Linked DNA regions of Skermanella sp. TT6. The protein of the gene in region 1 binds, or shares a complex with, the protein of each later gene. Links are inferred from orthologs where the notes say so. Each region holds a gene or a part of one and is shown on either strand. Other genes may lie near its edges. The genes, in order: IGS68_RS19780 and IGS68_RS17735.

What was found.
Region 2: the proteins of IGS68_RS19780 (region 1) and IGS68_RS17735 are in contact, whole or in part, in a solved structure (PDB 1A0O), measured with the Escherichia coli proteins. The link is inferred for Skermanella sp. TT6 from one-to-one orthologs.

Annotation. Positions count from the first base shown.
Region 1 is NZ_CP067420.1:4,253,148-4,267,568, forward strand. What follows is about bases 4,150-7,112. They hold IGS68_RS19780 (chemotaxis protein CheA), read right to left. Parts: upstream 6,713-7,112; coding sequence 4,586-6,712; downstream 4,150-4,585. Other genes in these bases: IGS68_RS19775 (chemotaxis protein CheW), read right to left, coding at 4,150-4,575; IGS68_RS19785 (response regulator), read right to left, coding at 6,720-7,085; IGS68_RS19790 (STAS domain-containing protein), read right to left, coding at 7,082-7,112. Also shown: IGS68_RS19760 (chemotaxis protein), read right to left, coding at 1-304; IGS68_RS19765 (CheR family methyltransferase), read right to left, coding at 301-1,209; IGS68_RS19770 (methyl-accepting chemotaxis protein), read right to left, coding at 1,291-4,008; more of IGS68_RS19775, read right to left, coding at 4,033-4,149; more of IGS68_RS19790, read right to left, coding at 7,113-7,405; IGS68_RS19795 (mismatch-specific DNA-glycosylase), read right to left, coding at 7,639-8,148; IGS68_RS19800 (response regulator transcription factor), read left to right, coding at 8,282-8,905; IGS68_RS19805 (hybrid sensor histidine kinase/response regulator), read left to right, coding at 8,902-11,058; IGS68_RS19810 (competence/damage-inducible protein A), read left to right, coding at 11,166-11,936; IGS68_RS19815 (hypothetical protein), read left to right, coding at 12,019-12,267; IGS68_RS19820 (hypothetical protein), read right to left, coding at 12,282-12,452; IGS68_RS19830 (hypothetical protein), read right to left, coding at 12,704-13,063; IGS68_RS19835 (GMC oxidoreductase), read right to left, coding at 13,094-14,421. UniProt on the Escherichia coli protein: Involved in the transmission of sensory signals from the chemoreceptors to the flagellar motors. CheA is autophosphorylated; it can transfer its phosphate group to either CheB or CheY.
Region 2 is NZ_CP067420.1:3,754,355-3,768,625, reverse strand. Bases 1-2,813 are described here. They hold IGS68_RS17735 (chemotaxis response regulator CheY), read left to right. Parts: upstream 1-1,130; coding sequence 1,131-1,496; downstream 1,497-2,813. Other genes in these bases: IGS68_RS17730 (protein phosphatase CheZ), read left to right, coding at 1,532-2,692; IGS68_RS17740 (aminopeptidase P family protein), read left to right, coding at 1-855. In the rest of the region: IGS68_RS17725 (protein phosphatase CheZ), read left to right, coding at 2,876-3,604; IGS68_RS17715 (IS256 family transposase), read right to left, coding at 6,042-7,262; IGS68_RS17710 (type ISP restriction/modification enzyme), read left to right, coding at 7,321-8,526; IGS68_RS17705 (hypothetical protein), read left to right, coding at 8,531-9,937; IGS68_RS17700 (IS110 family RNA-guided transposase), read right to left, coding at 10,129-11,391; IGS68_RS17690 (hypothetical protein), read left to right, coding at 12,985-13,239; IGS68_RS17685 (DUF4351 domain-containing protein), read right to left, coding at 13,279-13,566; IGS68_RS17680 (Rpn family recombination-promoting nuclease/putative transposase), read right to left, coding at 13,673-14,271. UniProt on the Escherichia coli protein: Involved in the transmission of sensory signals from the chemoreceptors to the flagellar motors.

The DNA.
Region 1 (14,421 bases):
CCATGGCGACGCCGCCGTACCGTGCGGCGGCGTTGGCTCCGCCGTCGTTCCCGGCGGGCGCTTCGGGCAGCAGGAAATGGTTCATGCCGCCCAGGCCCAGCACGGGATCGCGGACGCAGGCGGCGATGCAGGAGCCGAGGGTGGTGACCAGCATCTCGTCGGGCCGCTGGGTGATCTTGTGCTCGCCGAGCAGAACCTTGACGGCATGGGCCCGGAAGCCCGGATGGAAATAGCCTTCGTTGGGCTCGTCGGGGTCCGGGACATCCCCTCTGCGGTCGTCGAGTGCGCGAGCGGCGTGCTTCATGGCATGGCCTGATAGCTGGTCGGCCCCACTTGGCGAAACTGTTCGGAAACGCCGTAGAGACTCTCTGAATGGCCGAGATAGAGATGCCCGTCGCCATCAAGCAGTTGATGGAACTTCCCTATCACTTCCGTTCTACCATGCCTGTCGAAATAGATAAGCACGTTGCGGCAGAAGATCGCATCGAAGGGGCCGCGCATCGGCCAGTCTTCGAGCAGGTTCAGCGGCTTTAAGGTAATCATGCTGCGCAGACTCTCCCCCATCGAGAGCACCCGCCGGTTTGCCTGCTGCTGCTCCGACGTGTGGCGCGAGCGGACTGCCGCGGGTATGGCGCTTGCGGCTTCCACGGCGTAGACGCCCCGCCGCGCCGTCTCGACCATGTGTGTGTCGATGTCGGTCGCCAGGATCCTGACGTCCCAGCGGTGGAGGTCGGGCACCGTGGACGCTACGGTCATCGCGATCGTGTAGGGCTCCTCGCCCGAGGAACAGCCTGCCGACCAGATCCGCAGGCGCGGCTTGGCTGCGCCGGCCTCCCGTTCCTGGACCCGGGGCAGCACCACCGTGGCCAGATGCTCGAAATGGTGCGGCTCCCGATAGAAGCGGGTCAGGTTGGTGGTCAGGGCATTGACCAGCAGGCCGATCTCGCTTTCCCCCGACCCGGACGACAGGAAGGCGCAATAGGCGTCGAAGTCCGCCATGCCCAGGTCCCGCAGCCGGCGGGCAAGGCGGGAATAGACCATTTCCACCTTGTGGGGAGCGAGATGGATGCCCGTGAGTTGCTGGAGCAGCGCCGCGATCTGGTCGAAATGCCCGCGGGTGAAATGGAACTCGCGCTCGCCGGTGGACCGGGACAGGCTTCTTTCCCGATCCCGGCCGGCCGGCGCGCTCCGGTGCGCCGCTTCAGTCATTCGATCCCTCCCGCGCGGGGGCATGTCGCCAGATGTCATGAAAGGTAATGAAACGTCACGAGCCGGAGCTGCCGCGCCCGCTCAGAACTCCTTCCAATCGGGGTCGTCGTTGGTCTCCACCCGGCGCAGGGTGGTCGGGTGCGGGACGACCCGCTTGCCTTCGGAGGCGGCGGGGCGGGCCGCCGGACGGGGAGCGGAACGCCCGCCGCCCACGGTCTTGCGCATCGGGACCGGCGCGGGCCGCGACGGGAGCTCTTCGGCAGCGGCCAGGCCGCCGGAGACGCTGAAGAACGAGATCAGCGAGCCGAGATCATGGGCCTGCCCCTCCATCGAACGCGCCGCGGCCGAACTCTGCTCGACCAGCGCCGCGTTCTTCTGGGTCATCTCGTCCATCTGGGCGACGGCGCCGTTGATCTCGTCCAGGCCGTTGGCCTGCTCGGCGGTCGCGCGGGCGATCTCCGCGACCAAATCGGCCACCCTGCTGACACCCGCCACGATGTCCGACAGCGCGCCGCCGGCGTTCCCGACCAGGTCGACGCCGTCGCGCACCTGGGTGTTGCTGTCGATGATCAGCGCCTTGATCTCCTTCGACGCCTGGGCCGAGCGCTGGGCCAGCGTCCGGACCTCCTGCGCCACCACCGCGAAGCCGCGTCCGGCGTCGCCCGCCCGGGCGGCCTCGACCGCCGCGTTCAGCGCCAGGAGATTGGTCTGGAAGGCGATCTCGTCGATCACGCCGATGATGTCGCTGATCTTCTGGCTGGAGCTCTCGATCCTGCGCATGGCATCCACCGCATCGCCGGCGACCTTGCCGCCGCGATCGGCGGCGGTACGGGCGGTCGAGGCGACTTCGTTGACCTGCTTGGCATTGTCGGCGTTGCTGCGCACCGTCGCGGCGAGTTGCTCCATGCTGGCCGCCGTCTCCTCCAGGCTGGAAGCCTGCTGCTCGGTCCGTTCGGACAGGTCGAGGCTTCCCGCCGAAACCTCGCGCGCCGCTTCGGAGATCGCGGCCGTGGACTGGCTGATCCGGCCCACGATGTCCGAGAGCTTTTCGGCCGTGGAGTTGAAGTCGCTCTTGAGGCGCTGGAAGACGCCTTCGTAGTCCTTCTCGATCCGGCGGGTCAGGTCGCCGTGGGACAGGGACTGGAGGACGGAGGCCAGATCCTCGGCGACGGCGCAGACATTCTCCGCCAGATCATTGATGCCCTCGCTGACAGTCAGGAAGAACCCGCTCTTGCCCGCCAGTTCGATCCGGGCGGAGAAGTCGCCCCGCACCGCGCCGGCGACGATGCCGCCGATCTCCTCCTCGACCTGGAGCTCCTCTGTCAGGTCGCGCCATTCGATGATGGTGCCGAGGCGTTCCCCGCGCTGGCCGGACACCGGATGGGCGATGACCTGGAAGGTATGGCCGCCGGCCTTGGCGATGCCCTTGTGACTGCCGGTCAACCCGTCGAGCAGCCGGCGCTGGTGCGACGGATCGCGATGGAAGATGTCGATGTTCGTCCCGATCAGGGTCTTCGAGTCGAAGGCCGGCAGGCTCTTGCGCAGATCGGCCTCGCACGCGCCGAACATGCCCATGATCGCCCGGTTGCAATAGACGATCTTGCCGTCCGCGTCGGACATCATGATGTTGGCGCTGACGTTGTCGAGGCCGATCCGGGTCCGCACCGCCGCCACGGCGACGGTCTTGAACGCATCCACGGCGCGCGCCATGTCGCCCAGTTCGTCACGGTCGGCGGTGCCGGGAACCGTGACGGCGAGGTCGCCGTCGGTCAGGTCGGCCATCACCTTGCGGAGCGCGTTGACCGGGTTGATGATGCTGCGCGAGATCAGGTTGGCGGCGATGATCCCGAGCAGGATGGAGATCACGCCGATGATCATGGTGATCGTCAGGGCGGTCCGGGCCTGCGCCGCCGCCGCGGCCTCGATTTCCGTCTGGCTCGCTTCCGCCGAGCTGACGATCTCGACCGCCTTCTTCGAGGTGGCCGTGCCCACGTTGAGCAGGACGTCGTCGCGCAGCCGGAGGATCTCCACGTTGCTCGACAGGATCTCGTTGAAACCGGCGGTGAACTGCTTGACCCCCTCGGCGAGGGCGGCCCTGACCTCCTGCAGCTTCGGATCCTTCAGTTCCGCGTCGAATTGTTCGAGATGCAGGCGCAGTTCGGCGATGTTGTCATCGAACTTCTGCCGGGCCGACTGGTCCCCGCTGGTCAGGAACCGTTCGGCCGCCAGCCGCGCGACAAGCCAGTGCCCCTCCGCCTCCGCGGCGGCGAACGACGCGGCGATCGCGCCCGCGGCCGCGGACTTGTCCTTCAGTTCGGCGAAGTGCCCGAAGACCCTGTCGGCCAAGGGCTCCATCCGTTCGCGCAGCAGGGTGTCCTGCCGGGTCCGCAGGTCCACCAGCTTCTCGAAGTTGACCAGGTAGTCGGCGGCGAGCGCTTCGATGTCGGCCACCAGCCTCAGGCGCATCGGGTCTTCGACCGCCTTCTTCGTGGTGCCGATGTGGCCCATCAGCGTGGCGTGCAGGTCTCTGACGATCGGCGGCAGCTTCTGGTCTCCGCTGTACGCGAAGTTGCGCGCGGTGATGCGGAGACCGACCATCTCGGACTCCAGGTCCTTGGCGAGCCTCGCCTCCTCCCCGATGTCGCTCAAGTGATGGATAACGGCCGCGGTGTCCAGCAGGCTGTATCCGCCATAGCCGAAGCCGGCGACCAGCAGGCCGACCATCAGGCCGAACGCGAGCCACAGGCGCTTTTTGATGCCGAGCCGAGCCGGGGCGGAGGTTCGATCGGTGACGGACATGGTGGAATCCCCTTGCGGCTCCGCTCAGGCCTGCGCCTGATGCGGGATCTGGATAGGATGGGAAGCGAGCACCTCGACGGCGTCCCCGGCGAACAGGCGGGTCACGTCCAGCAAGGTCACCATGCGGTTCTCCGCCGTGACCAGCCCGCTCAGGTATTGTTGGTCGATCAGCCCGCTGTCGATATCCGGCGGCGGCTTCACCGCGTCGTGGGCGACGGTCAGGATGTCGGATATGGCGTCCACCAGGATGCCCCGGGTACGTTCACCGACCTGCAGGACCACCACCACGTGGCGTTTGGTCACCTCGGTCTGGCCACCGCCGAAGCGGGCGCGCAGGTCGAAGATCGGGATGATGATGCCGCGCAGGTTGACCACGCCGCGCACGTAGTCGGGCATGTTGGGAAGCTTGGTCTCCGGCGTCCAGCCGCGGATCTCGCGCACGGACAGGATGTTGACGCCGTACTCCTCCGTCCCGACGGTAAAGGTGACGTATTGTTCCTCGGCCGAAGCCGGTCCGGCCTGATCTCGCGGAACGGCCGGCAGGGCGGCCGAAGGGACTGTTGCCATCTGTCTTATCCTAGGCGGCGGGCAGTGCGGCGGCGGGGACCGCGCGCGCAGGGGTGTTGCGGCTCATGCTCTGCAGGCCGGCGACGTCGAGGATCAGGGCGACGCGACCATCGCCCAGGATGGTCGCGGCGGAGACGCCGTCGAGACGCTGGAAGTTGCTTTCCAGGCTCTTGATGACGACCTGCTGCTGGCCGAGCACCTCGTCCACCACGAGACCGAGGCGCCCGCCCTCCTCCGTCTCGACCAGGACGACCAGGCCCCGCGTCGGATCGCCGATCGCGCCGTCGATCCGGAACAGGCGGTCGACATAGACCAGACGCACGTACTCGCCGCGCGCCATGATGACGTCGCACTGGTTCGCGACGCTCTGCAGGTCGGCCTTGCGGGGCCGCAGGCTTTCTATGATGTTGGTCAGCGGCAGCACGAAACGCTGCTCGCCGACCGAGATGACCATGCCGTCCAGCACGGCCAGGGTGAGCGGAAGCGACAGCACGAAGCGCGTGCCCACGCCCGGCGTCGAATGGACGCCGATCCGCCCGCCCAGGCTGGCGATGTTGCGCCGGACGACGTCCATGCCCACGCCGCGGCCCGAGATCGCCGAGACGGCGTCGGCCGTGGAGAAGCCGGGCAGGAAGATGAGGTTGTCGATCTCCTCCTCCGACAGGCCGGCGCCGGCGGGGACGAGCCCCTGCTCGACCGCCTTCTGGAGCACCCGCTGCCGGTTGATTCCCCGCCCGTCGTCGGCCACCTCGATCACGATCCGGCCGGACCGGTGCTGCGCGGAGAGATGGACCGTCCCGCTGCGCGGCTTGCCGACCGTCTCCCGCTCGTCAGGCGTTTCCAGGCCGTGGTCGATCGAATTGCGGATCATGTGGGTCAGCGGGTCGACCAGGTTCTCGACCACGGTCTTGTCCACCTCCGTGGTCTCCCCCGAGGTGGCGAGCATGACTTCCTTGCCGGTCTGGGCGGCGACCTCGCGGACCAGCCGGGGCATGCGGGAGAACACCGACCGGACCTGCTGCGCCCGGATCGCCATCACGCTCTCCTGGAGTTCGCGGGTGTGGCGGCTCAGCTCCTCCAGCCCCTCGACCAGCTGCTGGAGCGTGCCGGGCGGCACGTCGCGGAGCTGTTCGCTGATCATCGCCTGGGTGATGACCATCTCGCCGACAAGGTTGACCAGCCGGTCCACCTTGTCCAGATCGACCCGGATCGTGTGACCGCCCAGCCCGCCGCCGGCCGCGGCACCGGAACCCGGACCCGGGCCGCCTTCCGGCCGGACCGGGGCTGCCTGGGCGCCGTCGACCGCGCCGGCTTCGTAGACGGTCAGCTGGCCGGGCGGGACATAGGGCAGGTTCTCCTCGAACACGCCGAACGCCTCCTCCTCCCCGCCGTCGGCGGAGCCGGTGGTCTCGACGATGTCCACCTGGCAGTCGTCCACGACGAATTCGAAGACGTCGCGGATCGCCGCCTCGTCGGTGGCGCCGGTCAGGGCGATCTGCCAGAACAGGTGAAGGCTTTCGCCATCCAGTTCGAAGAGCGGCGGAACCCGCCCCATGTCGCAGACCACCTCGGCCTGGCCGAGCCGCTTCAGGGCCCGGAGCAGGAAGGCCGGCTCGTTGCCGCTGAGCAGGAGGTCGCTCTTGGGCATGAAGTATATGACGAAGCTGCGGGCCGCCGGCACCGGCGCCTTCCGCGCCGCGGTCGGCTGCGGCGCCGGAGCGCCGGGACCGGACGCTTCCTTGTGGAGGAAGCGCCTGAGGTCCGAGGCGGACGCGTCGGCGAGACCGGCCGGAACCGCCAGCCCGTCGCGGGCGCAGGTCAGGAGCCGGGCCATGACGTCGTTGGCCTGGATCAGGACATCCACCAATTCGGTCGTGACACCGATCTGCTGCGACCGCAGGCGGTCCATGACCGCCTCGAACTCGTGGGTGAAGGCCACCAGCTGGGAAAAGCCGAAGGTGCCGCCGCCGCCTTTGATCGAGTGGACGGCCCGGAACACGGCGTTGATCTCGTCCAGGTCGATGTTCTGCGGCGACAGGCGCAGCAGCCCCGCTTCGGCGACGGCGAGGAGTTCGGCGCATTCGTCGAAATATGTGGCCTTGAAGCGGTCGAGGTCGTCGAGGTAGGCGCCCGTCATGGCCGGCTCAGCCCATGACCTTTTGCACGACCTGTATCAGCTTCTCGGGGTTGAACGGCTTGACGATCCATCCCGTAGCCCCGGCGGCCCGCCCCTCCTGCTTCTTGGCGTCATCCGATTCGGTCGTCAGCATGAGGATCGGCACGGTGCGGTGGCCGCCGCTGGCCCTGACCTTCCGGATCAGGCTGATGCCGTCCATGTTGGGCATGTTCAGGTCGGCCAGGATCAGGTCGACCTTGTGGCTGGCCAGGACCACCAGCGCCTGCTGTCCGTCGATGGCTTCGACGACGTCGAACCCGGCACCGCGCAGGGTGAAGGAGACCATCTCGCGCATGGTCCGCGAGTCGTCGACGGTCAGCACCTTCTTCTTCATTTCAGGCTCCACTCCTTAAGCCAGCCGGCCAGGCCGAGGTCCGCGCACACGTCCGTCAGGACATCCGACGGCGCGGCGATGGCGAAACGCTGGCCGGTCCCCTCGGCGTGCCGGGTCGCCGCCACCAGCGCCTGCACGGCGGCCGTGCTTGCCCGCTCCACCGTCGCGGCGATCACGACGATGTCCGAATATTCGCTGAAGGCGGCCCGCAGGCTCTCCACCAGGGATGCGGCCATCGGCAGGTCGAGATCGTCCGGAAGGCTCAAGGTGGCCTTGCCTGCCTCGTTCTCCGAATGAATCAGGGGCAACAACTCGGCCACGTCCCATCTATCCCCACGGCCCGGTCGGACCGACGGTCCCGCTGACTCCCAGCGCACCGTCCCGCCCGCCGACCAGCCAATGCTTTTTTTCTCTAATTGAATAAAACTTCCGGGTGTGAAGGATTGCCCCGTTGCCTGTCTGTTACCAGAACCGCGGGCACAGGTCTATCGCCAATTACGACTAAAGAGGTAATGCGCCCGCCATAGCGACGCCCCGTCGCGGCTGCTCGAGGTCAGGGCCGGCGGGCGGCGCGGCGCCGGGCCACGAACTCGCCCAGTTCCTGCCACGGCGCCGTGTCCCAATGGCTGCGGGCGCGCCCCGAGGGCGACGGCACGATGAAGATCGCGGCGCCGAACAGGGTCTCCTCCTGGAGGCCGTATTGGACCGCCGCGCGCCGGAAGAAGGTCTTGCCGGCGTTCTTGCTGTCGAAGGCGACCGCGGCCGGCCGGTAACGGTCCATCTTCGCGACGAAGCCCGAGACATCGAAGCAGTGTTTCGTCAGTTCCTGGTCGCTGCCCCATTCCGTCTTGCACAGGTCGGTCAATCCCAGCCCGTACCCGATCACCTCTGGGTATTCATGGGGCTTCAGCAGGCGGGGCGTCAGGCCGACGAGGTGCAGCGTCGGCCAGAACCGGTTTCCCGGCTTGGCGTAGTAGGCGGCGGCCTCCTTGGAGGCGCGGCTGGGCGCGGTCCCGCAGAGCACGAGATCCAGGCCAGGGGCGAGGACGTCCGGAAGGATCATGGTAACCGTCGCGGCCCTTTCGGCGGCAAGGGGGCCAACTCAAACTTTCGTATAGGTATCCGGGGGCTCAAGTAAGGTTTGAATAACTTTTTATGATATAGCTGAAGCAACTCGTACCTCGGGATTGCTTAGCATGCGTATTCTGCTCGCCGACGACCACAACATGGTTCGGGATGCGCTGAAAAGCTATATCGAACGATTGGAGCCCGATGCCGAGATCGTATCGGCCGACAGCTTCACCACGGCCTACAAGGCGGTTGAGGAAGCCGGCGACTTCGCCTTGGTCATCCTGGACCTGAGGATGCCCGGCATGGACGGGCTGGACGGGTTGCGCCGGATGCGCGAGCGGCTTCCCGACGTGCCGGTGGTGATCATGTCCGGCGGCGCCAGCCACGAGGACGTCCGCACCGCCATAGATCTCGGCGCGCAGGGCTTCCTGCCCAAGACGCTCACCGGCCCGGCCCTGGTCTCGGCGATCCGCCTGATCATGGCGGGGGAGAAATTCGTTCCCTTCGGTGCCGTGGACGCCCCGGCCGTGGAAAGCGCCGAGGCGGACGGCCACGCCCTGCTGACCCAGCGCGAGCGGGAGGTCCTGCAGTATCTCGAGAAGGGTTGGTCCAACAAGGAGATCGCGCGGGCCCTGGAGCTTCAGGAAGTCACCATCAAGCTGCATATCCGCGGCATCTGCCGCAAGCTGGGCGCCAAGAACCGGACCCAGGCCGCGCTGCGGGCGCAGGAGGCGCGCCGCCTCCAGTGACGACCGAGCGCGTGGATAACCCCCACGGGGGACCGGGACAGATCCGGACGCTACGGCCGTCGCTGGCCATGGGCACGGCCCTCGCCTCGGCGACCGCGGGCCTGATACTGACCGCGATAGCCGGTTGGCCGACGGCGGAAGACCTTCGGATCGGCCTGGGAATCGGCCTGGGAATCGGGGTCGCGGCGGCGCTCCCCCTCTGGCTCAGGGCACGCAAGGCCGAGCGCCGCGGCGAAGCCGCCCGCCGGGCCGAGGCGTCCGCCGTCGCCTCCCTGGTGCGGCTCAGGGAAGCGATCGAATCGGCGCCGGGCGGCTTCATGCTGCTGGACGCCCATGGCGGGGTGGTATTCGGCAACGCGGAGCATCTTCGCGTGCACGGCGAGCTTGCCACGGCCCCGGCGTCGGAAGCCGCACCCGCCGGCGTGCCGTGGGAGGCGACCCTGGGCGACGGCCGGGTGCTCCTGATCGATCGCCGCCGCACGGCCGGCGGAGACACGATCTGCGTCCATACCGACATCACGGCGCAGAAACAGGCCGAACATCTGCTGCGGCACCGGCTGACGGCGCTGGAAGCGTCGGCCGACGGCGTCGCGATCCTCGACCAGGCAGGCACCTTCACCTACCTGAACGACAGCCACGCCCGCATGCACGGCTTCGACGACACCCGCGACCTGCTGGGACGAAGCTGGCTGTCGCTCTACGCCGCGGCGGAGCGGGTCCACCTGCAGTCCGACGCGCTGCCCCGCCTGATCGAGGAGGGGCGCTGGCGCGGGGAAGTGACCGGTCGCCGCCGCGACGGCAGCACCTTCGCCCAGGACCTGACGCTGACCGGGCTCGACGACGGCGGCATGGTCTATATCGTGCGCGACATCAGCGAACGCCGGCGGGCCGAGGACGAGCGCGCCCGCCTGACCGAGCAGTTCCACCAGGCCCAGAAACTCGAGGCGATCGGCCGGCTGGCCGGCGGCATCGCCCACGACTTCAACAATGTCCTGGCCGCCATGATGGGCTACGCCTCGTTCCTGGTCGAGGACCTCGACCCCGCCGCGCCGGAGCACGAATTCGCTGTGCAGCTCATGGTCGCGGGGGAGCGCGCCAAGCGGCTGGTCCAGCAGATCCTGGCCTTCAGCCGGTCCGAGGGCGTGGAGCGCGAGACCGTCAACATGATCGCGGTGCTGGACGAGACGGTCGCCCTGCTGCGCGCGACCCTGCCCAAGTCGATCAACCTGACCTGCCGCGTCGACGCGGTTTCGGCGCTGGTCCACGCCAACCCGACCCAGATGAGCCAGGTCCTGATGAACCTGTGCGTCAACGCGGCCGACGCGATCGGCACCGGGCCGGGGGAACTGGCGCTGGAGATCGACATGCCGACCCTGGACGGCGGCTGCGCGGAGGGGCTGCGCGAGGCGCTGGACCTGCGGGGCGACCTGATACCGGCCCGCATGGGCCCCGGCGAGCGTCCCGGCTCGACCCGCATGTGGATCGGCGTGCTGCCGATCAACCGGGATCATCCGGTCCGCTACGTGCGGCTGACCGTGTCCGACAGCGGGTCCGGGATGCCGGTCGAGGTGATGGGGCGCATGCTGGAACCGTTCTTCACCACCAAGGGGATCGGCAAGGGTACCGGGCTGGGGCTGGCCGCCGTGCACGGCATCGTCAGCGCCCATCGCGGCGCGATGATGGTCGAGAGCAAGCCCGGCGACGGGACCCGTTTCCAGGTCTACCTGCCGACTCTGGAGGGCGCCGTGGTCGAGCAGGCCCACTGGGCGGCCAGCGCGCCGCGCGGCAGCGAGCGCATCCTGATCGTCGACGACGAGGACATGGTGTCCAGCGTGATCGCCCAGGGCCTGGAGCGGCTGGGCTACGAGGTCGGCTGCTGCATCAGCGCGGAGGAGGCTCTGTCCGTGATCCGGGAGGAGCCGGACGCCTGGGACTTGGTGATCTCCGACCAGATGATGCCGGGCATGTCGGGCCAGGATCTGGCGGCGCGGCTGGCGCAGGATTGCCCCCGGCTGCCCGTGATCCTGTGCAGCGGCTATGGCGACCCGGTCTCCGAACTGGGCCTCGACCCGGAGGTCGGGCAGATCCTGATCAAGCCGGTCGAAGCCGGCCTGCTGGCGGAAACGGTGCGCCGCATGCTGGACCAGCGCTGACCGGAAGCTTGCCATCGGCGAGCACATCCCCGACTTTTCCGTCCGTGGCCTGTTGCACCGGGATCGATCTTCGAGCCGGCACGGCGAACCAGGGAAGAAGCGCGACCATGACCCAGAACACCCGGGAGGCGGACGTCACCGCCGCCCTGCTTATCATCGGCAACGAGATCCTGTCGGGGCGGACCAAGGACGCCAACCTGCCCTTCCTGGCGGAGAAGCTGAACGAAGTCGGCATCCGCCTGCGCGAGGCCCGGGTCGTCCCCGACCTGGAGGGCGAGATCATCGACGCGGTCAACGCGCTGCGCGCCCGCTACACCTATGTCTTCACCACGGGCGGCATCGGCCCGACGCACGACGACATCACGGCGGAATGCATCGCGAAGGCGTTCGGCGTGGCGCTGGAACGGAACGCCGAGGCGGTCGCGCGGCTGCAAGCCCATTACAAGACCGACCAGATCAACGAGGCACGCCTGCGCATGGCCAACATTCCGGCCGGGGGCATCCTGATCGACAACCCGGTGAGCAAGGCTCCCGGCTTCCAGATCGGCAACGTGTTCGTGCTGGCCGGCGTGCCGATGATCATGCAGGGCATGGTGGAGAACCTGCTTCCCCGGTTGCGCGGCGGCGCCCGCATGCTGGCCCGGACGGTAAGCTGCGGCCTGCCGGAGGGCACGCTGGCAGAAGGGCTGGAAGCGGTTCAGAAGCGTTTCCCCGAGATCGAGATCGGCAGCTACCCCTATCTGCGGAACAAGGAATACGGCGTCAGCCTGGTGCTGCACGGCACCGACGAAGCCATGCTGGAGCAAGCGACCGAAGCTGTCGCATCCCTGGTCCGGGACCTGGGCGGCGAGCCGTCGGTAACGGTCGGGTATTCCTGAAGGGGTATCCCTGACGGACAGTTCCGGCGAATAATGGCAGCGACAGTTTGCCGCAGGGTTTCGGAATCCCACCTACCTCCGCATGAGGTCGTTCGAAAAAACCCTGGTGATGTTCCTCCTGAAGCACCTGACGAGCGGTGCGGCGGGCGGCGGTGTGCTGGGAACCGGCCTTCTGCTGCTGGACATCGCCAGCCTGCGCACCCTGATGGGACAGAGCGACGGCGGCGTCCTGGCGATCCTGCTGCTGTTCTTCGGGCTGATGGCGACCTTCGGCACCGTCGCCATCGCCATCGGCGTCATGACGATGAACGGCATGTTCGACCACGACTGACGGGATGCTTCGGGTCAGAACGGCCCGAAGGTCTGGTACACGAACATCAGCCCGACCAGGATCGCGAGCCAGACCGCCACCTTGGGCAGCCACTGGCCGCCGCGGTTCATGCGGAAGGCCGCCGGTCCCACGAGGAGGGCGACCAGCAGCAGGGATATCAGGCCGAGCCAATTGATGGTTTCCATTCCCCGCTAGATGGCCTTGCGGCCGGCTTCGGCAAGATGCTTGCGGGGCGTCCATGCGCGGATTAGGGTGTGTGGCTTCTCCCCCCGTGCCCGCTTGGCGGAATTGGTAGACGCAAGGGACTTAAAATCCCTCGACCTTCGGTCGTGCCGGTTCGATCCCGGCAGCGGGCACCACCTTGACGACCGGCGACGGACAAGCCCGGACCTGCACGGACAGGGTTCGAACTCCCGGGAACGGATCGCCGCATCGCTCAAACCGACGCCAGGGCATACAGGCGGGCCTCCGTCCGGGACAGCACCCAGCCGTCGAGCTTGACCGTCCGGCCGGCGGCGAAATCGGCCCGCTGGCGTTCGGCGACGTGACGCAAGAGGTCGCCATCCGACATCCCGCCGCCACCGACGATCAGCGCGGCCAGCTTGGCCGGGTCCGCCTCATCCCTCGCCGTTTCGAGGTATGCCCGGCCGATCCGGCGCGCCGCCGCCGGGGAGCGCAGCAGGGCGAGCAGGCGCTGCGCTTCGGGCGGGGCGGCCGCCGCGGCCTGGGCCGGCCCCGGCGACCCGTACAGCAGGCCCGCCGCGGCGGCGGTGGCGAGAAGCTCGCGTCGGTTCATGGTCGGTCTCCGCTCAGGAAAATTCCCGGTTCAACTGAGCCGGGTCCGCAGGTGCCCCGCGAGGCGCACGGCCAGGGCCACGATATTGACGGTCACCATGGTCGCCCCGGACGTCGGCATCACCGACCCGCCGGCCACGTAGAGATTGTCGATGCCATGGACCCGGCAGTCGCCGTCGACCACGCCGCGGCGGGGATCGGTGCTCATCCGGGTCGTGCCCATGAAATGGGCCGACGAGTCGACGCCGCGGGGCCATGGATCGGTTTCCGAGTCGAACTCCACCTGGAGCCGCCCGATCCCGAGCGCGCCGAACTGCTCCGCCAGCAGTTTCTGGGTCCGGATGACGGTACGCTTGTCCAGGTCGTTCAGCCGCCAGTCGAGCACCAGCTTCCGTTGCCCGAGGGCATCGACATCGTCCCCCAATCTGACACGGCTGTCGCGGTCCGGCGCCTGCTCGCAGAAGAAGCGGGTCTGCAGGATCCTGTAGCTGCGATCGCCGACGCTTCGCGCATAGAGGGCCTTCACCACCTCGTCCAGGTCGCCGACCACGATGCCCAGATCTCGCACCAGGTTGGATGGCATGCGCCCGTGGACGATCTGCTTGGCGATCCGCCGCATGGCGACGAAGCCGGGAGTCTTTTCGCCCTCGTAGCTTTCCTCGAAGAACACGACGCTGTTCAGGATGCCCTCGCGCTCCTGCGCGGCGCGGCTGGGCTGGAGCGCGTCGATGAAGGGACTTGTCTCGGTCAGGAAGCGCTGCTCCCACCCGAGGGTCGCGTAGTAGCTGGCGGTCCCCTCGGGCAGCGACAGCATCGCCCGGCCGGTGCGAAGAGTGGTGTGTGCCATGAAGTAACGGCCGACCACGTCGTGATCGTTGCCCAGTCCCCGGGGGCGCACGCGGTCCGACAGCAACAGCAGACGAGCGTTCTCGATGCCCGACGCCAGGATGAAGACGCCTGCGCGGAAACGGCAGGTCTGCCCGTCGAGGCCCCTGGTCCTCAGGGCGGTGACCCGGTTGGCCTCCTCGGTGGTTTCGATCTCGACGACATTGGCGTGGAGATAGACATCGCATCGGTTGCCGGTCTGGGCGAGCGCGTTCCGGTAAACCTCGCCGAAACGGGTCGGTGGGCTCTTCAGCATGATCTTCTCGCCGATCGGATCGCCCGCCAGGGAGATCCGCCGCTCCCGGAAAGACGCGGACTGCGCCGCCCAGTAATCGGCCGAGAAATTGGCCGACGGCAGTTCGCAATACTCGTACGCCTTGGGGTAGATGGCATCCAACTCGGATTTGGGGAACGGCCAGCCGCTGTCCGGCACCCAGGCGCGCTCCTCGAAATCCTGCTCGTCGAGCGGCGCGC
Region 2 (14,271 bases), 490 kb from region 1 along the record:
GCGGCCCACGCGCGCGACGCGGTCGCGGTCACCCGCTTCCTGGCATGGCTCGCCTCGGCCGGCCCCACCGGAGAGGTCGGGGAGATCGCGGCCGCGGCCAAGCTGCTGGATCTGAGGCGCGGGGGAGGCCTGTTCCGCGACCTCAGCTTCGAGACCATCTCCGGATACGGGCCCAACGGCGCCATCGTCCATTACCGGGTATCGCCCAGGACCGAGCGCCGCTTGGTCCCGGGCAGCCTTTATCTGATCGACAGCGGCGCGCAGTACCTGGACGGCACCACCGACATCACCCGGACGATCGCCATCGGGGAGCCGACACCCGAGATGCGGGAGCGCTTCACGCTCGTGCTGAAGGGTCACATCGCCATCGCGACCGCCCGCTTCCCCAAGGGCACGACCGGGTCCCAGCTCGACAGCCTCGCCCGCCATGCCTTATGGCAGAAAGGCCTGGATTTCGACCATGGCACCGGCCACGGCGTCGGCAGCTACCTGAGCGTCCACGAGGGGCCGCAGCGGATCTCCAAGGTCGGCAACACGGTCGCGCTGGAGCCGGGCATGATCCTGTCCAACGAGCCCGGCTACTACCGGACGGGTGCTTACGGCATCAGGATCGAGAACCTGGTCGCGGTCCAGCCCTGCGCGGACCTGGAGGGCTCGGAGCGGCCCATGCTGTCGTTCGAGACGCTGACCCTGGCGCCGATCGACCTGGCGCTGGTCGAGCCGACCCTGCTGACCTCGGCGGAGATCGCCTGGCTCAACGCCTATCACGCCCGCGTCCGCGAGGCCCTGGTGCCGCAGCTCGACCCCGCGACCGCCGCCTGGCTGATCCAGGCCACGGACCCGGTCATGGCCTGACCGCCCGCGTTCCGTCGGGACGGATCCCGGTATGCGGGCCGGGTCGGCGGATGGGCATATCCGTGCCGGTTTAAACGCAATATTTACGCTCGCACAGCATGGTGGACGCTGCAGCATTCGGCCATAGCCGTCGGGTCGCATGCTGCCGCGAATTCTTCGAATGGCGGCGTCCGGATCGGCGGAGTCCGGGCGCTGCTGATGGAATGGGCGGGTTGCGGCGACCGGATGGATCGCGTGGCACGGCCATCGTCAACGGATGTATTTTGGAGCACACCATGAAGATCCTTGTGGTCGATGATTATGCAACCATGCGGCGTATCGTCCGTAACCTGCTGACCCAGATCGGCTATTCCGATATCGAGGAAGCGGGCGACGGCGTCACCGCGCTCGCCAAGCTGCGCGAGAGCAAGTTCGGCCTGGTGATCTCCGACTGGAACATGGAGCCGATGACGGGTCTTCAGCTTCTCAAGGAGATCCGCGCCGACAACAAGCTGAACGGCACGCCCTTCATCATGGTCACCGCCGAAAGCAAGACCGAGAACGTCGTCGCCGCCAAGGAAGCCGGCGTCAACAACTACATCGTCAAGCCTTTCAACGCCGACACGCTGAAGCAGAAGATCCAGTCCGTCATCGGTGGGTGACCGGAACGGATACGGGGGCGGTGGTGGACAGGCTGTTGCAGCTCACCGAAGACGAGTTCGAGCATATCGAGGATACCGTCGCGCGCACCGCGAAGGGCCGTGCCTTTCTGCGGCGCTACGCCCAGCGTGCTCAGGGCGGCGTGGCGGACGATATCCGGATCATGCTCGAACAGATGCGGTGCCTGCTGAACCAGGGCACCCCGATCTCCGGCGGAGCGTCGCATCTCGAGGTCCTGCGGCGCGAACTGCTGGAGATGGCCGGCTCGATCGAGAAGGCTCGCCGCGAGGTCGCGGCACTCCAGCCCCCGGACAGCGGCAACAACAAGATCCTGTCGGCGACGAACGAGCTGGACGCCATCGTCTCGGCGACGGAACGGGCGTCGTTCGACATCCTCAATTCCGCCGAACGCCTGATGGACCTGGGCGCCAAGCTTCGCAAGGGCGGGGCCGACCCCGATCTCTGCACCGAGGTCGAGTCGGAGGTGATGAACATCTTCACCGCCTGCTCCTTCCAGGACCTGACCGGGCAGCGCACGAGCAAGGTGGTCAATGCCTTGCGCTACATCGAGCAGCGCGTCAACGCGATGATCGCGATCTGGGGCGTGGAGGGCGTGAAGCCGGCCGACGAGGTACCCGACGTCTTCATCGACAAGCGCCCCGATGCGCACCTGCTGAACGGCCCGGCCCTGGACGGCCAGGGAGTCAGCCAGTCGGATGTCGATGCCCTCTTCGCCGATCCGCCGCCGGCACCGGCACCACCGCCGAAGCCCGCCAAGGCGGCGGTCCCGGTATCGCCGCCGCCTCCGGTTCCGGTGACGCCGCCACCCACGCACCCGCCGGCCCCTCCCGCCGTCGCGGTTCCGGCTCCGCCGAAGGCTGCGCGCAAGGCGGAGAAGGCTCCGCCGAAGCCGAAGGCCGCGGCCAAGCCGACGCCACCGCCGCCCGTCGACAAGGCGGCCAGCCCGCCGGCACCCAAACCGCCGGCTGCGCCTCCGGTAGCCAAACCACCTCCGGCACCGGAGCCGCCGGTCGTCACGGCGCCTCCGCCCACGGCACCGGCACCTCCGGCCCCTCCGCCGCCAGCACCTCCTCCGCCAGCACCTCCTCCGCCAGCACCTCCTCCGCCGCCCCCGGCCGCCGCACCCGCGCCGAAGGCGGCGCTGGACCAGTCCGCGATCGATGCCTTGTTCGGATGAGAGCGATTGACGCAGCGAGCATACTGGTTTGTGCGAGTTCAAACGATTTTAACGAAATGCGGGTAACCTGACCCGCGTACGAGGCAATTCACGGTCCCGGTACCAAGTCGAGGGCCGCAGAAATGGGAAAAGGGGCAGGGGATGATGGTCGAGACTACCGGGCGGAGCGCGCGGAAGCCTTTCATGGCGGAGTTGCAGCAAGCCCGGCGGGCCGCGGCACCCGGCGCCCCGCAGGGCGAACCCGCGGGCCTGATCTCCGGTCTGTCGTCGGACGCGGGGGTTCCGGCGGGTCCGATCTCAGTCGAGGTCGATCACACTCCCGTCCTTCGATCGATCGCGGAGCTTCATGCCAAGTTCGACCGGTTCATGAGCAGCGACCGGACCGACATCGAGCAGATCCAGGTCGAGATCGCCGACATTTCCGGCCGGATCAAGGCGACCAAGGCGGAAATGGCGGCACTCCGCCATCCCCTGGCCAGCGAAGACAAGTTCCAGCAGGCGTCCGAAGAGCTGAGCGCCGTGGTGAGCGCCACGGAGGCGGCGACCAACACGATCATCTCCTGCACGGAGGAGATCGAGGAGATCGTCCAGGAACTGAGGGCGCAGCTGCCCGATGGCTACCAGTCGAGCCGCGTCAACGACATGAACGAAATGATCGTCCGGATCTTCGAAGCCTGCAACTTCCAGGATCTGACGGGGCAGCGCATCACCAAGGTGGTCCGCGCACTCTCCTTCATCGAGGAGCGGGTAGATGCCATGATGGGCGTCTGGCACAAGCGCGAGTTCGAGACCATGCCGCTGCCCCCCGGCATCGCCGCCAAGGACGGCGACCTGGAACTTCACGGGCCGAACAAGGTCGATCCCAACAAGGGCATGATCAGCCAGGCGGACATTGACGCGCTGTTCGGGTGATTGGCGCGCGAGTTTTTCGGGCACGACTTTCCCGTTGGTGACGGGCCATTATCATAGTACAAAAGATATACCTATATCGTTTCAGGTATATCGTGTCCGTCGTACGTGCTTATCTCCGGTCGCTTCATGAAATTCGTTCCCTGCGGGCCGGCACTGGGGAGCGGTCTTACTATCCGGCGCTCCAGTCGCTGCTGAACGCCATAGGCGAGCAGAGGCGGCCTCGCGTGCTCTGCATCCAGGAACTCGCCGACCAAGGGGCCGGCCATCCCGATTTCGGCCTGTACAGCGCGACCCAGCTTCCTGCCCGGCAGGGCGAGCCGAGGCCGGGGACCTTGCCGGAACGCGGCGTCATCGAGGCCAAGCCGCCCCATGTCGCCGTCCACACGATCGCCGTGAGCCGGCAGGTCCAGGATTACTGGTCCCGCTACGGGCTCGTGCTCGTCACCAACTTCCGGGCCTTCCTGATCGTCGGCCGCGACCAGTTCGGCCACATGGTCAGGCTGGAGGAATTCACCCTGGCGGACAGCGATGCGGGGTTATGGGACTTGGCGGCGCAGCCGGCCCGGCTCAGCGAGGAACTGGAGACTCGGTGCGGGGAGTTCCTGATCCGGGCGCTGCTGCACAATGCTCCCCTGTCCCAGCCCAAGGACGTGGCCTGGTTCCTGGCGTCCTACGCGCGCGATGCGCTGGCGCGGCTGGAAGGGGCGAACGCGGGAACGGGTCAGTCCCTGGGGCGGCTGGACTCCGTGCGCGGCGCGCTGGAGGAGGCGCTGGGGATCACCTTCGGTGACGCCAAGGGCATTCATTTCTTCCATTCCACCCTGGTGCAGACCCTGTTCTACGGCCTGTTCTCGGCCTGGGTACTGTGGTGCAGGCAACATACCGACCTCCAAGCCCGCAAGGGGTTTTCCGCCAATGGGGCGGCATGGCATCTCCGGCTTCCGGTCCTGCGCGGCCTGTTCGAAGCGGTCAACACGCCAGGCGCGCTGGGGCCGCTGTGCCTGGACGAGGTCCTGGAATGGGCGGCGGGCACCCTGCGGCGGGTGGACGACGCCGCGTTCTTCAGCCGCTTCCGGCAGGACAGCGCGGTGCAGTACTTCTACGAGCCGTTCCTGGAAGCGTTCGATCCGGAACTGCGCCGGCAACTCGGCGTCTGGTACACCCCTCCTGAGGTCGTCGACTACATGGTCGAGCGGGTGGACCAGGTCCTGCGCCGGGATCTGAACCTGGCGCGCGGTCTTGCCGACGAAAGGGTGGTCGTGCTGGACCCCTGTTGCGGCACCGGTTCCTACCTTGTCTCGGTGCTGAACCGCATCGCCCGGACCCTCAGGGAAGAAGGCGAGGATGCCCTGGTCGGATCCTTCGTGAAGGAGGCGGCGATCCGGCGCATCCACGGCTTCGAGATCCTGCCTGCTCCCTTCGTCGTCGCGCACCTCCAGATGGCATTGATGCTCGAAGCCTTCGGCGCGCCGCTGGCGGCGGAGGGGTCGGCGACGTGGGAGCGGGCGGAATGGCCGAGCATCCGCCTGACCAATGCCCTGACCGGCTGGGACCCGGCCGCCGACGGCGAGGACTATCTGGCGCTGCCGGACCTTCAGAACGAGATGGACGCCGCGCGCCGGGTCAAGCGCGACGACGAGATACTGGTCGTCCTGGGCAACCCGCCCTACAACGGCTTCGCGGGCATCGGCGAGTCCGACGAGGAGCGCGGACTGACCCAGGCGTACCGGCAGACCCGCCGGGTCCGCCCGCCCGAGGGGCAGGGGCTGAACGACCTGTATGTCCGTTTCTTCCGCATCGCCGAGCGCCGGATCGCCGAACAGACCGGGCGGGGCGTGGTCTGTTTTATCACCAACTATTCCTGGCTCGATGGGCTCAGCTTCACGGGCATGCGCGAGCGGTACATGGAGGTGTTCGACCGTATCTGGATCGATTGCCTGAACGGCGACAAGTTCAAGACCGGCAAGGTGGCTCCGGACGGCCGGCCGGACCCCAGCATCTTCTCCACCGAGCGGAACCGCGAAGGCATCCAGATCGGCACGGCCGTGGCGCTTCTGGTGAGGCGCGACGACCCGTCGCCGGATGGTCGCGGGCGAGCCCCGGCGGAGATCGCGTTCCGGCATTTCTGGGGCCGCGACAAGCGCGAGGAACTGCGCATCCTGGCCGAGGGAGGCGACGGCCCGGCCTATGAGCCGGTGAGGCCGGCCCTGGATCTCGGATTGCCCATGATGCCGACGGCCTCGGCGGCGGATTACTTCGACTGGCCGTCGCTGGTGGAACTCATGCCGACGTCTTTTCCGGGCGTGAAGACCAGCCGCGACGACTTCCTGGTCGCCATCGACCGGGAAAAACTGGTCGAGCGGCTGACGGTGTATTTCGATCGCGGTTTGAGCAAGGGACTGTCGGGAATTCCGTGCTTGGCGGGGCGGGTTCAGTATCAGGCGGTCATCGCCTTTGCGAACCGGTCGCCGAAGATGACAGCCATCTGGGCTTTGGCGGCCGTCCATTCCCGGGGCGGCATCTTCCAGTCTTTCTCCGCGCGGTTCAAGACGAGAAACAGGAGCTTCAGCGCGGCCTCGTCATTGGGGAAATGCCCCCTGGCCCGGACCGCCCGGCGCAGCTTTGAGTTCAACGCTTCAATGGCATTGGTCGTGTAAAGGATGCGCCGGACCTCGCGCGGGAAGGCAAAGAAGGGGATGACCTCCGGCCACGCCCGCCGCCAAGCCTTGCCGATGGCCGCGTATTTTTCGCCCCAAGGCCCGGTCTCAAAGGCGCTCAGAGCCATCTCGGCGGCCTTGTCGTCGACAGCGTCGTAGACCGTCTTCAGGGCGGCGGCGATGGCCTTGCGGTCCTTCCAGGACGCGAACTCCATGCTGTGGCGCAGCAGATGAACGACGCAAGTCTGAACAATCGTCTCCGGATAGGCAGCCGCGATCGCCTCGGGAAAGCCTTTCAGCCCATCGACGACGGCCAGCAGGATGTCCTCCACACCCCGGTTCTTCAACTCGTTCAGGACGCGCAGCCAGAACTTGGCGCCCTCGTTCTGTTCGATCCACAGGCCCAGCACCTCCTTGGCGCCGTCGGCCCGCACGCCGATGGCGACATGGATGGCCTTGTTGCGGACCAGACCTTCGTCGCGGATCTTGACCCGGATGGCATCCAGGAACACCAGGGGGTAGATCGCCTCCAGCGGCCGGTTCTGCCAGGCCGTCACCTCCTCGATCACGGCGTCCGTCACCGTGGAGATCAGGTCGGCCGACACCTCGATGCCATAGAGCTCCCGCAGGTGTCCCGTGATCTCCCGGGTTGACATGCCGCGTGCGTACATTGAGATGATCTTCTCGTCGAAGCCGGGGAAGCGCCGCTGGTATTTGCCGATCAGCGCCGGATCGAACGTCCCCGACCGATCGCGGGGAATGGACAGACCCATCGAGCCGCCATCGGTCAGCACCGTCTTGTGGCCGTAACCGTTGCGACGGTTGCCGCTCTCATCTCCAGCCAGATGATGATCCAGCTCCGCCTTCAGCGCCCGCTCCGTCAGCGCCTTCTTCAGCTGGTCGAGCAGGCCGTTCTGGTCGAATGCCGTCTTCGCATCGGCTCCAGCCAGCAGCTGGTCAAGGATCGCGTCAGGGATAACAGGATCTTTGCGTCGGGCCATTCAGGGTCTCCTTCTGTTTCAGGATAACCCCGCCAAGCACGAAATTCCCGATAGTCCCTTGAGCAATGGCACCGTGCGGGAACATTATCCGGAAATCATGACGAGCGGGAACCGCTTCGACGCAGAGGCGACTCGCTCATATTTGGTCGCCAGGGGAATGTTGACTGAGAACATCATGCGATATTGTTACCGGCCTTTCGATATCCGGTGGATCTACTGGGAGCCTGAAACAAAATTGTTGGATGAGAAACGTGCAGAATACATGAAAGATATATCGGATAAGAACCATTGGTTAGAACTTCGCGAAAAACAGACTAAAAGCAACTTCGATCGAGGATACGTTGTTCAAGCTTTGGCCGACAACATGGGCAACGGGCTTTCGAGTTACTTTCCGCTTTATATCCAAGACGGCAGCTTGTATGCCAATCAGGAGATCGGTTCGTCTCAGACATACCGTAAAGATCCCGTTGCATCGGTGCTCGGTTCATCTTCGCAGGGCCAATCAACCTTAAGGTGTAATGTAACGGGGCGGGCTGAAAAATACCTCCATGCCGTAGGTTGCCCTGCGAATGACATGTTCTTTCATGTGGTCGGGATACTCAATTGTAACCTCTACCGAACACAAAACGCTGATCCTCTCCGTCTTGACTGGCCGCGGATTCCGCTTCCTCAGTCGGCTGATTTGATTTCTGCATCCGCTCAATTGGGGCGCAAAGTTGCGGATTTGCACAATCCCGCAGTTCACATCGATGGCGTTTCCTCCGGAAAAGTAGCGCTGGAGCTGCGCTCGATCGGCACGTTGCGCAGACTGGGCGACGGTCCCCTGGATCTCGGCCTTACCGCCCGCTGGGGCTATGCGGGCCAGAAGGGCGTCACCATGCCGGGGCGGGGCGACGCGCGGGAGCGGGAATTCTCCGACGACGAGATGGCGGCGCTCACCGAAGCGGCGGCCGTGCGGGGCCTGCTGCCCGGCGACCTTACGGCGCTGCTGGGCGGGTCCACCTACGATATCTTCCTGAACGGGACCGCCTACTGGTCGAACGTTCCCGCGCGTGTCTGGAACTACACGATCGGCGGCTATCAGGTGATCAAGAAGTGGCTGAGCTACCGGGAGCAGGCCCTGCTCGGACGTCCCTTGAAACCGGAGGAGGCCCGTTACGTGACCGAAGTGATACGGCGGATCGCGGCGCTGCTCCTGCTGGAACCGGCCCTGGACGACAATTACCGCGCGGTCGCCGCCGCCGCCCGCCGCTGGACCGAGTAACTTCATGGGTCGGGGCTGGTCACGGCTGCTGACCGGGGCTCCCCGGCCGCTCCGGCTGGGCGACATGTTCCGGGTCGGGCATGGGTTTCCCCGCCGCCGCGTCGATGAGGACGAGATCGACTTCCTGCGGGTGCATTACGAGACGGATTGCCCCGGTCTCGGCCATGTGGTCGAGATCGTCGACGACGGCATGATCTTCGAACTGTGGGGCCATCTCTTCACGACGTCCGAACCGCCAGCCTCCTCCCGGATCCGGCCGCTCAACCGGCTCGGACGGCTCCTGGCGCCAGAACGTGCGGGAGAATTCATCCTGCGCCGGGAGGTCCGCAGGCATCAGGTCACGATGGATCCCGCGCCGCGACGCTCCAGGCAGTGGCTTGTCCGGACATGGCTTCGCCGCACCCGCGGAGAACTTCCCATCCTGGAGGCCCTGGGCGGACGCATCCACCCTCCCGTCCGCCGCTGGCTCAAGGCCTGGACCTTCCGGCGGTTGCGGCGGCTGGGCGTCATGCCGCCCCATTCCGGCTTCCTAGATCACGGCATGCTGATCGACCGGATCGGCGCCACGGTCGAACTGACCTATGCCGGACGCGAACGCACCCTCTGGCTCGACCATATCCTCCTGCACAAGAACCATTCCATCCATCTGACCGGAATCGACCTGGAGATCGACGAGAAGCGGACGTTCCGCCTGGACAGGGTACAGGAATTGGTGCTTCCCGGAGTCGGATCGGTCAGGGACGAAGACCTGTACTGGGAACTGAACGCCCTGCTCTCGTCCCGGGAAAGCTGGCTTCGGCACTGGAACCGGCGCCAAGGCGAACTGGGGCGTCCGCCGGGGCCGCCGATCGGACCCGTCGGGCGTGCAGTGACGCGGGGGATGGCCCTGGCCGGCGCCCTGGCGCGCTCCTGCTCGCCCGAGGTGCTGTCGCGGGCCATCCGTTCGGCGGTCGGCAAGGCCAGGAGATGGCTGGCCGGAACCATCGGGTGGCGGCTGCGGGTTCTCCGGGAAGTCCGCCGCCGTCCGGTTCGGGCCGTGGTTCGGCGATCCCTTCCGGCGGCCGGCATGCCGGCTTGGAGACGGCGGTTGCTTCGGGCCGTCGAAACCCTCGAGGCCGGGGGCCGGGAACAGATCACCTGCCTGCTGCCCCTCGGCAGGCTGATGGATGATCCTGCCCTGGGGCACGCTTTCCTCAGGCATCTCGCCCGCGTGACGCTGACCGAGGCGATCCTTGATCCCCATGGGCATCCCCTGGCGCCGCGACTGCTGACCGAGGCGCTGATGCTGTCTTCCGGCATGCCACGCCCGGTCTCGGAGATCGAGTGCGAGAAGGCCCGGTCGCTCTTGCGGCGGGTCCGGGACTTGCAGCCGGGCTGGAGGAGGAAGGGACTCCCCACCGCTTGTCAATGATCCGAGTAGTGTCTGGGGGTGCCCCTTACGTCCGATGATTATGGTTCCCGACGGCCCGACACGCGTCAAGCCTGACCCTGCGGGTCACCGCCGATGGCGGCACGGGCTTGACTCGTGCCGTTCCGCCGGAAGCGCCGCCTCCATCGGATGTAAGGGACAGTATCACCTCCGCCCAGTTTCAGAGGCTTGCTTCAGGCGGCTTGGCGTGTCCGCCCGGCGCGTTGCGGGTCGTACAAGCCGCGGCCACGCAACATGGCGCAAGCGGTTTCCAGCAGCCGGTCGCCGACCGTGCGCAACGCCCGGCCATGACTGTGGCCGGCTTTGCGCAGGGCTTGATAGCGCACCTTGCAGGTGGCGTCGCATTGGACCGCGACACGGCTCCAATGATAGACTGCGTCGCGCAGACGCTGGCAACAGGCCTGACGCATCAGCACGATGCAACTCTTGCCACTACGCCGGGTCACCGGCGCCACGCCGGCCAGCGCCCGCAGGGCTTGATGGTCACCCGCCTTCAGGGGCTCGCCGGCCTCGACCAGCAGAGTGGCGCAGACGATCCTCCCAACCCCCGGCAAGGAGCGCAGGATCGTCACGTCGCTCTGCTGTGGCGGCTGCCCCGGCACCGCCTCCGGTTCCTCTGGAGAGGCCGCCAACTCGGTCAGGATCTGGTCGACCCGCCGCTCGGCCGCCGAGATCTGGCGGTTGACGAGGCGCAGCCGGTCGCGCAAAGCGCCGACATGGGCGCTCGCCGCCTCGACCGTGCCGGACGCCACCGTCAGCGCCGGACGACGCAGGCGTCGCACCACTTCGGCGGCGTCGAGCCGGCGAATCCGATGCTTCCTCAGCAGCTTGGCGATCGTGCTCTCGCGCACCCGGCGCGCCTTGGCCGGCGTTGGCGCCAGCGCCCAAAGATCCAGCAACCATGCCGCCGACAGATCGTCGGATAGGTCCAGAATCTGCGGGTAATAGCGCCAGAGCTGCTCGCGCATCCGATTGGTCAGGCGAACGCGCTCGTGCTTACACTCCTCGGTCATGCGCAGCCGTTCGCGCAGTTCGATCATTCTGGGCTCATCCCGCCTCAGGCGCCGGAAGCAGCGGGTATCGGTGCGCAGGCTGTCGCCCAACACCCGGGCATCGCGCCGGTCGTCCTTGGCTCCGGAAACTGAAAATCGGTCCCGGAAGCGGTCGAGTTGCTTGGGATTGATGGCGTGCACCGCGAAGCCGCGTTCCATCAGGCTCTCCACGACCGGACCGTGGGGCAGTTCGATGCCAATGCCGATGCGTTCCGGAGCGGCGCCCGTGGTCTCGATCAGCCAAGCCGCCAGACCGGCCAGTTCCTCGCCACTGTGGCGCACCGCGCGCTCCCCGCGTACCACGCCACGATCATCGACCAGGCAGACCTGATGAACCTCGCTCGCCCAGTCGATGCCGACATACCAGTCGAACATCTCACTCATTCAAGGGCTCCCATCCAAATGGGCCGCCGCAGCCTGGATCCACCCCTGTACTGGCGCTCGCTTGGCGCTGACTCCCCACTGGGCCTCAGCCGCGGCCTTGAACCGCCCCGGGATTCCCGGAGGCCGATTTAGTTGAGTCACGCCGCTATGGCGACGTCCTCGGTTTGAGCATAGTAGCGCGCTTCGGCCTCGGCGGGCGGGATATTGCCGATGGGCTCGAGCAGGCGCCGGTGGTTGAACCAGTCCACCCATTCCAGGGTGGCGAACTCGACGGCTTCCAGGGTGCGCCACGGTCCGCGGCGCCGGATCACCTCGGTCTTGTAGAGGCCGTTGATCGTCTCGGCCAAGGCATTGTCATAGGAATCGCCAACGCTTCCCACGGAGGGCTCGACGCCAGCGTCGGTGAGACGCTCGGTGTACTTGATAGCGACATATTGCGACCCGCGATCGGAATGATGAATGAGACCGCTGCCTTTGGCAGGTCGGCGGTCGTGAAGCGCCTGCTCCAGGGCATCCAGCACGAAGCCGGCGTGGGCGGTGCTGGAGACCCGCCAGCCGACGATCCGCCGGGCAAAGGCGTCGATGACGAAGGCCACGTAGACGAAGCCCTGCCAAGTCGCCACATACGTGAAATCCGCCAGCCACAGGGTGTTCGGGCGGGGCGCCCGGAACTGACGGTTCACCCGGTCGAGCGGACACGGCGCCGCCAGGTCGCTTATCGTCGTCCGTACCGTCTTGCCGCGTGTCACCCCCTTCAGCCCCATACGCCGCATCAGGCGGGCTACCGTGCAACGCGCCACGGCAAGGCCTTCCCGCCGCAACTGCCGCCAGACCTTCCGGACCCCGTAGACCTGGAAATTCTCATCCCAGATCCGCCGGATAACCACGCTTATCTCGGCATCGCTTCGCCAGCGGGCCGGCGCCTTTGACGGGTCAGTCCGCCGGGCGGCATGGGCGCGGTAGGTCGACGGGGCGATCGGCAGCACCTTGCAGATCGGCTCGACCCCGTGGACGGCGCGCTGCTCGTCGATGAAGGCGATCATTTCCGGAACGGGCGGTCGAGCTCCGCCTGGGCGAAATACGCCGATGCCTTGCGAAGGATCTCGTTTGCCTGGCGCAGCTCACGGACTTCGCGCTCCAGCGCCTTGATCCGCTCCTGCTCGTCCGTTGTCGGACCAGGCCGCTTGCCCTGGTCGCGCTCGGCCTGCCGGACCCAGCCCCGCAGCGTCTCCGCCGTGCAGCCGATCTTGGTCGCGATCGAGCTGATCGCCGCCCACTGCGACGCGTGCTCGCCTTCGTGCTCGAACACCATCCGAACCGCGCGTTCGCGGACTTCAGGGGCGTACTTGGGTGATGCCTGTTTCGTCATGATGACCCCAGTCTCTCAAGAAATGGGGCCTCCGGTAAACCCGGCGCGGTTCACCTGCCGCCGGGGCACGCGTCCCCCCCAGGTGTTCGTGACACAGGGGGCAAAAGGTTGCTCCCGGCGGATCGGCCCGATCAGTCAACGGCGCTATGATACCGCTGACCATTCGACCCGTGAAGGGTACAGGGGGCTATGCCGGGCATCGTCCGGGCAAGGACAACCGGCTGGTGCTTTGCGACTGTTATCTCAATGCGCTTTATGCGAACGAATGGTCGTTCGAGAGGCAGGAGATCGGCGGCGAATGGTTCGAATTCCCGGTGGATGCTCCCCTTCGCCGCTACCGTTACCGCACCGTCGCCCACTTCGTCGCACGGTGGGAGAACTCCCGCTATCGCCTAGACCGCACGTCCATACCGCGGATCTGCATGATCATCGACTGGTGGGACGCCGCCCTGGACCGCCCCTCCGACTCGGTCGGGTGAGGATTGTGCGGCCACGGAACCGCGGAAGGCAGCTGTCCATCAATCGGTCCTGCGCGGCGCGAAGACCGCTTTCAGGCTGGCTGTGTCGAGGATGCGGTCGGCCCACAGGTCCAGATCGTCGTCGGGTGCCCGGAGCACGCAGTGGAGAGTAGTCTCCGGCAAGTTTCCGAAGCGGCGGCGAAGCTGGCGCAACAGGATTTCGGCCTTGCCCTCGGCTCTACCCTCGGCCTTGCCCTCGGCCTTGCCTTCGGCTCTACCCTCCGCCTTTCCCTGGACCCTGCCGATCTGGATGCCTTCGGCCATCCATTGTTCCGACGCGATGGACATGACCCTCTCCTCCTGGCCCGGCAGGATCTCTCCGAGCATCCTGCTCAGCAGCCTTCGAAATCCCCTACACTGCAGAAGCCATCAAGCTTGGCTGAGCATTGGTCCGTCAATTAATTCTGCGCGGCGCGAAGATCGCCTCCAGATTCGACGCATCGAAGATGCGATCGGCCCACAGGTTCAGATCGTCGTCGGTTGCCTTGAGCACATGCTGAACCGTAATCTCCGGCAAGGTTCCGAAGCGGCGACGAAGCTGGCGCAACAGGATCTCGGCCTTGCCCTCGGCTCTTCCCTCAGCTCTTCCCTCGGCCTTGCCCTGAACCCTGCCGATCTGGATGCCTTCGGCCATCCATTGTTCCGACGCGATGGACATAACCCTCTCCTCCTGGCCCGGCAGGATCTCTCCGAGCACCTCTCTCAGCAGCCCCGGCGGTATCTCGTTGGGCTCGGCGACAATGTAGCGCACGAGGGTTATCAAGTCATCGACGCTGAGGGCCGCCGCCGCGCGGCCGAGCGTCAGCAGCTTGGTCCGCAGGTCGCCGTTTCCATCCCCGTGCTTGAGGATCAACAAACCGATCCTCAGGGCCTTCTGGCGGGACAGGACGGCGTCGTCGATGCGGCCCAGGTCGGCCAGGGAGTAGCGGAAATCGACAACGTGGGGCCGCAGCGCCTCGTCGTCGAAATCGAGTGCGTCGGCGAAGCTGAGCG